One region of the Methylobacterium terrae genome, then DNA from elsewhere that is predicted to be linked to it. Evidence: predicted binding sites of a transcription regulator. Region 1 holds the regulator's gene; the other holds the start of a gene.

Region 1 (3,534 bases):
CCGACAGATCAGCGACGCCATCAGCAGCGGCGAGGAGGAGCGATGGACCTGAAGCGCGACGACGGCCTGACCCGGCCGAATGGTTCTTCCGGAGGAGGAGTCCTGGAGCGCACCTTCGCGCTCTCGGCCCACGGCACGACCGTGCGCACGGAGCTGCTCGCCGGGCTGACCACCTTCCTGACGATGGCCTACATCATCTTCGTCAACCCCAACATCCTGGGCGATGCCGGGATGCCGAAGGGCGCGGTGTTCGTCGCGACCTGCCTCGTCGCGGCGATCGGCTCGCTGGTGATGGCGTTCTACGCCAACTACCCGATCACGCTGGCGCCGGGCATGGGGCTCAACGCCTACTTCGCCTACGTGGTGGTGCTCCAGATGGGCTACACCTGGCAGGCGGCGCTCGGCGCGGTGTTCATCTCCGGCCTCCTCTTCATGGCCGTCACGCTGACCGGCCTGCGCCGGATCATCGTCGAGGGCATCCCGCGATCGATGCGCATCGCCATCACGGTCGGCATCGGGCTCTTCCTCGCCATCATCGCGCTGAAGAGCGCCGGCGTGGTGGCGGCGAGCCCGGCGACCTTCGTCACCCTCGGCGACCTGCACAAGCCGAGCGCGGTGCTGGCGGTGCTGGGCTTCCTGATCGTCGCGGTGCTCTCGGTGCGCAAGGTGCGCGGCGCGCTGCTGGCCGGCATCCTGACCGTCACGGCCCTCAGCTTCGTCGTCGCCGACAACAACTTCCAGGGCGTCGCCTCGCTGCCGCCCTCGATCGCCCCGACCCTGTTCGCCCTCGACATCACCGGCGCCCTGTCGGGCGGGCTCCTCAACGTGATCCTGGTATTCTTCCTCGTCGAGTTGTTCGACGCCACCGGCACGCTGATGGGCGTGGCCAACCGGGCGGGGCTGCTCACGCAAGGCAAGATGGAGCGCCTCGACAAGGCCCTGATGGCCGATTCCTCGTCGATCTTCGTCGGCTCGCTGCTCGGCACCTCGAGCACCACGGCGTATCTCGAGAGCGCGTCCGGCGTCGAGGAGGGCGGCCGCACCGGGCTCACCGCCGCCACGGTGGCGGTTCTCTTCCTCGCCTGCCTGTTCTTCGCGCCGCTCGCCGGCTCGGTCCCGGCCTACGCCACGGCCCCGGCCCTGTTCTACGTCGCCTGCCTGATGCTGCACGAGCTGGTCGACCTCGACTGGGACGACCTGACCGAGGTGCTGCCGGCCTGCGTCACGGCGCTCCTGATGCCCTTCACCTACTCGATCGCCAACGGCGTCGCCTTCGGCTTCATCACCTACGCGGTGATCAAGCTGCTCACCGGGCGGTTCCGGGAGGTGAAGCCGGTGGTGTGGGTGATCGCAGGCGTGTTCCTGTTCAAGTTCGTGGCGACGGGCAGCGCGCATTGAAGGGCGCACCGCCCGAACCCTCCCCTCTGCGGGGGAGGGTTCGGGCGTCGCCTCTCGACCCGCCTCAGTACTTCCGGACCAGGCTCACCAGCCGGCCCTGGATCCGCACCCGGTCGGGCCCGAGCACGCGGGTCTCGTAGGCCGGGTTGGCGGCTTCGAGCGCGATCGACGAGCCGCGGCGGCGCAGGCGCTTGAGGGTTGCCTCCTCGTCGTCGATCAGCGCCACGATGATGTCGCCGGTATTGGCGGTCTCCTGGCGGCGGATCACCACGAGGTCGCCGTCGAGGATGCCGGCCTCGATCATCGAGTCGCCGCGCACCTCCAGGGCGTAGTGCTCGCCGCTGGCGAGGAAGTCCGGCGACATCGCCACCGTGCGGCTCTGGCTCTGGATCGCCGAGATCGGCGTACCGGCGGCGATCCGGCCCATCACCGGCACGCTGACCGACTGGCCGTTCTCGTCCGATGCCGTCGCCATCGCGGGGATGCCGGCGGGCCGCTTCGGCTCGTGGGCGCGACCGCCCTCGACCACGCTGGGGTTGAACCGTACCACCTCGGCGCTCGGCGCGGCCTGCGCCGGCCCCGTCACCGTGTCGGGCAGGCGGATCACCTCGATCGCCCGGGCCCGGTTCGGCAGGCGGCGCAGGAAGCCGCGCTCCTCGAGCGCCGTGATCAGGCGGTGGATGCCCGATTTCGACTTGAGGTCGAGGGCGTCCTTCATCTCGTCGAAGGACGGGGGCACGCCCGTCTCGCGCATTCTCTGCTGAATGAAGCGGAGCAGGTCCAACTGCTTACGCGTGAGCATGTGACACTCTCATCCCCGCGCTGGCGCGCTCCGGAAACAAATCGCGAACATGGTAAGCGTTCCGCAAGTGTTCCGCAAGCGGGTCGGCGAAATCCGCGCGAGAGCACAGCAACGGCCCCCGGCAGAGAGGAGAGATCGAGCCTATTCGGGCGGGACGGGGCGTCAGCCCCGCCCCTTGCGCCCCTTGTATTTCGGCCGCTGGCCCGGAAACCCCTGCGTCGAGCGGCCGGTCGGGCGCTCGGCGTAGGAGAACGGCACCTCGCGGTCGGTGCCCGGGCCCATCTCGTCGAGGTCGGGCTCGCGGATGCGGGTGCCCTCGTCGGAGGTGCCCTTGCCGCCGGGGCCGTAGCCGAGCGGCTCGGGGCCGCGCCGCTTGCGCTTGGCGCCGAAGCGGCCGGCCTCGCGCTCGACGTCGGCCTGCTCGGCCATCGGGTCGTCGGCGATGGCGAGCTCGGTCGCCTGGAGGCGCTTGAGCTCGTCGCGCAGGCGCGCCGCCTCCTCGAAGTCGAGGTCGGCCGCCGCCGCCCGCATCCGCTTCTCGAGGTCGGCCATCACCGCCTTGAGGTTGTGGCCGACCGTGACAGCGGACTTGGCGAGCCCCGTATCGACCTGGACGTGGTCGCGCTCGTAGACGCTCTCCAGGATGTCCGAGATGTTGCGCTTCACGCTCTGGGGCGTGATGCCGTGCTCCTCGTTGTAGGCGAGCTGCTTCTTGCGCCGGCGCTCGGTCTCCGCCATCGCCCGCTCCATCGAGCCGGTGACGTGGTCGGCGTAGAGGATGCAGCGCGCCTCGGCGTTGCGGGCGGCCCGCCCGATGGTCTGGATCAGCGAGGTCTCGGAGCGCAGGAATCCTTCCTTGTCGGCGTCCAGGATGCCGACGAGGGCGCATTCCGGGATGTCGAGGCCCTCGCGCAGGAGGTTGATGCCGATCAGCACGTCGAAGGCGCCGAGGCGCAGGTCGCGGATGATCTCGATGCGCTCCAGGGTATCGATGTCGGAGTGCATGTAGCGGACCCGCACGCCGTTCTCGTGCAGGTACTCGGTCAGGTCCTCGGCCATGCGCTTGGTGAGCGTCGTCACCAGCGTCCGGTAGCCCGCGGCGGCCACCTCCTTCACCTCGCCGAGGAGGTCGTCGACCTGGGATCTCGCCGGTCGCACCTCGATGACCGGATCGACGAGGCCGGTCGGGCGGATGACCTGCTCGGCGAAGACGCCGCCGGTCTGCTCCAGCTCCCACTTCGCCGGCGTCGCCGAGACGTGGATCGATTGCGGGCGCATCGCGTCCCATTCCTCGAACCGCAACGGGCGGTTGTCGAGGCAGGAGGGCAACCGGA
Region 2 (3,534 bases), 910 kb from region 1:
TCGACCGCCCGGACGCCGAGGCCCGGCACCCGCAGCAGCATCTCCCGGTCGGCCTTGTTGACGTCGACGGGGAAGCGGTCGCGGTTGCGCAGGGCCCAGGCGAGCTTCGGGTCGACGTCGAGGGCGAGCATGCCGGATTCGGTCGCCCCCGCCACGTCGTCGGGCGAGAACTCGTAGTACCGCATCAGCCAGTCGGCCTGGTACAGCCGGTGCTCGCGCTGGAGCGGCGGGGATTTGCTCGGCAGAATCGAGGCGGCGTCGGGAATCGGGCTGAAGGCCGAGTAGTAGATCCGCTTCAGGCCGTAATGGTCGTAGAGCCGCGCCGAGGTGCGGATCAGCGATTCGTCGGTGCTGGCATCGGCGCCGACGATCACCTGCGTCGATTGCCCGGCGGGGGCGAAGCGGCGCTTCTCCTCCTTCGCCTGCAGGATGCGCTCGCCCATCTGGCCCATCGCGGTCTGGATCGCGGCGCCGTCCTTCTCCGGCGCCAGCCGCTCCAGGCTCGCCTCGGTCGGCAGTTCGAGGTTGATCGAGAGCCGGTCGGCGTAGAGCCCGGCCTGCTCGATCAGCCACGGGCTCGCCTCGGGGATGGTCTTCAGGTGGATGTAGCCGCGAAAGCCGTGGCGCTGACGCAAGGTCTTGGCCACCCGGATCAGCTGCTCCATCGTGTGGTCGGGCGAGCGGATGATCCCGGAGGAGAGAAACAGCCCCTCGATGTAGTTGCGCTTGTAGAACTCGACCGTCAGCGTCACGACCTCGTCGACCGAGAACCGGGCCCGTCGCACGTTCGAGGAGCGCCGGTTGACGCAGTAGGCGCAGTCGAACAGGCAGTAATTGGTGAGCAGGATCTTGAGCAGCGAGACGCAGCGCCCGTCCGGCGTGTAGGCGTGGCAGATCCCGGCCCCGGTGGTCGAGCCGAGCCCGCCGGGTTCGGCCTTGCGCTTGGGCGCCCCCGACGAGGCGCAGGAGGCATCGTACTTCGCCGCGTCGGCGAGGATCGTGAGCTTCTTCTTCAGGGCGTCGTCCATACCGGCAACCTGGGCTCTGTTCTGGGTTCGTTCAAGGCGGAAGGCGGCGCGTCCCCGTGGTCGAAAGCCGCATCGGGGGTGCCGCGTCGCGGACCGCGCATCGGGAACCCGCCGCGCGCCCTCCCGTTATCCGCCTGATTGGAGTTCTTCTAATTCGCAAGGAGGCACGACATGACGACGACCCCGTCCGCGAACTGCCACAGCTGCCGCTACTACGACGACCACAAGCTCAACGGCGCCGCCGCGCAGGGCGAGGAGGGCCTGTGCCGCTTCAACCCGCCGGTGAGCCAGCCCGAGCCGCAAGGGCACGGCCTGTGGCCGGTGGTCTCGGCCCAGGATTGGTGCGGCCACTTCTCGCCGGAGATGATGGCGGGCGAGTGAGCCTGAGGTGCGGTGAGTTCCCGGAAGGCCGGCCCGCGAGGGTCGGCCTTTCTCGCGTTGCCGGTCCGAAGCGTCATCGAGCGGTCCGACCAACGCTCGGCATCGCCGGAACCCCGCCACCCTCGACACGTTGCGCAGGCTCCCGCCCCAACGGATGAGTGCCGATGCCGGACGATGTCACCGCCCTCTCGCGCCGCAGCCTGATGATGGCCGGCGGGGCCACCCTGGTCGGGATCGGCAGCGCGGCGGCGCAAGGGACGTCCGGGCAAGGGACGCCCGGGCCCGAGCGGCCGGTCGATACGGGCAAGGTCGAGAACGGCAAGGTCACGTTCCCGAACTGGCGCGGCCCGTCCGACCGCCCCTCCCCGCCGCCGCCGGCGCCGCTGCCGCCCTCCGAGCGGGTCGGCTTCGCGATCGTGGGCCTGGGGAGGCTGTCGCTGGAGGAGATCCTCCCGGCCTTCGGCGAGTGCCGCAAGGCGAAGCCCGTCGCGCTGATGTCGGGCTCGCCCGACAAGGCCAAGGCGGTGGCGGCGCAGCACGGCATCAGGCCCGAGGCAGTCTACGGCTACGACGGGTGGGACGCGCTCGCCCGCAACCCGGAGGTGAAGGCGGTCTACATCGTCACCCCGAACGCGCTGCACCGCGACCAGGTGATCGCCGCGGCCGGCGCCGGCAAGCACGTGCTGTGCGAGAAGCCGATGGCGACCTCCGCGGCGGAGGCGCGGGCGATGATCGACGCCTGCGCCACGGCGAAGGTGACGCTGATGATCGCCTATCGCTGCCAGTACGAGCCCTACAACCGCGAGGTCGTGCACCTGGCGCGCAGCGGCAAGTACGGCAAGGTCAAGCTGATCGAGGCGACCAACACCCAGACCATGAGCCTGCCCGAGCAGTGGCGGATGCGCAAGGCGCTGGCCGGCGGCGGCGCGCTGCCGGATATCGGGCTCTACTGCCTCAACGGGGTGCGGGCGCTGATGGGCGAGGAGCCGGTCTCCGTCCAGGCGCAGGTTCACTCGGTCGACGATCCCCTCTACCGCGAGGTCGAGGAGACGGTGGCGTTCACGCTGCGGTTCCCCTCCGGCGCGCTCGCCCTGTGCTCGACCAGCTACGGCGCCCACGAGACCCGCTCCCTGACCGTCCAGGCCGAGGGCGCGGCGATCCAGCTCCAGAACGCCTTCGCCTACCAGGGCCAGCGCCTGTTCCTGAGCCACCGCGAGGGCAGGGCCGAGGCGCGCGAGGAGCGGGTGCTGGGGCAGAAGAACCAGTTCGCCCTCGAGATCGACCACATGGCGACCTGCATCCTCGAGGGCCGCACCCCCCGCACCCCGGGCGAGGAGGGCCTGCAGGACCAGATCCTGATGGAGGCGATCTACGAGGCCGCCCGCACCGGGCAGACGGTGGCGCTGAAGCCTCCCGAGCGGAGCGTGGCGAGGGGCGAGAAGGACGGGCGCGCGAAAGGCCCGGACGGGAAGCCGCTGGACCAGACCCGCGGCCCCGAGCCGGAGGATGCGAGCTAGGGCCGCGCTCGGGTCGTCTCGCCACCGAACGCCGCTCCAGGTCCTTGATCACGCCGCCTCGTCCGACGAACCGGACACCGGTTCGTCGGGCAATGCTCTAGCCGAGGACGAAGGCCGGCAGCCCGTCGAGGTTCGTCGCGCGGGCGAGCGGCGCGGGCGCGTCCGGAGGAGCGGTCATCCCGGAGCGGTCGTGCCAGTAGGTCGGCAGCCCGGCCGCCCCCGTCCCGACGAGGTCGTAGGGCGAGCCGGCGACGAACAGGCAGCGCGGCGCCGCGACGCCGATCTCCCGCAGCCCGAGCCGGTAGGTCCGGGGATCGGGCTTGTAGAACCCGGCCCGCTCCGCCGTGACGAGGACCGCGACGTCGACCCCGACGCACCCCGCCGCGATGCGGCCGAGCCGCTCCGAGCAGTTCGTCACGATGCCGAGCGGCACGGAAGCCGCGGCCAGCGCCCGCAGGGCCTGCGGCACGCCGGGCCAGGGCTTCAGCTCGCCGTAGCGCTCGTCGAGCTGCCCGGCCGCCGTGCGCGGCAGCCCGACCGCCTCCGCCGCTTCGGCGACCAGCGCCTCGTAGGGCCGGTAGCCGCCGGTGCGGTAGGTGATCCGCAGG

The links. The regulator LexA, encoded in region 1, represses DNA repair genes until DNA is damaged. The targets are predictions, from matches to a motif close to TGTTCNNNNTGTGTTCNG.
Region 2: the regulator LexA is predicted to act here: its motif matches at 1,046-1,063, upstream of DK419_RS14665 (putative DNA modification/repair radical SAM protein).

What each region holds. Positions count from the first base shown of each region.
Region 1 covers NZ_CP029553.1:2,263,849-2,267,382, reverse strand. Annotated here, with positions in the region: gene DK419_RS10170 (molybdopterin-dependent oxidoreductase) at 1-52, shown strand, start outside; gene DK419_RS10165 (NCS2 family permease) at 43-1,398, shown strand; gene lexA (transcriptional repressor LexA) at 1,463-2,200, opposite strand; gene uvrB (excinuclease ABC subunit UvrB) at 2,363-3,534, opposite strand, start outside.
Region 2 covers NZ_CP029553.1:3,170,958-3,174,491, reverse strand. Annotated here, with positions in the region: gene DK419_RS14665 (putative DNA modification/repair radical SAM protein) at 1-1,028, opposite strand, end outside; gene DK419_RS14660 (hypothetical protein) at 1,200-1,409, shown strand; gene DK419_RS14655 (Gfo/Idh/MocA family protein) at 1,574-2,926, shown strand; gene DK419_RS14650 (HAD-IA family hydrolase) at 3,024-3,534, opposite strand, start outside.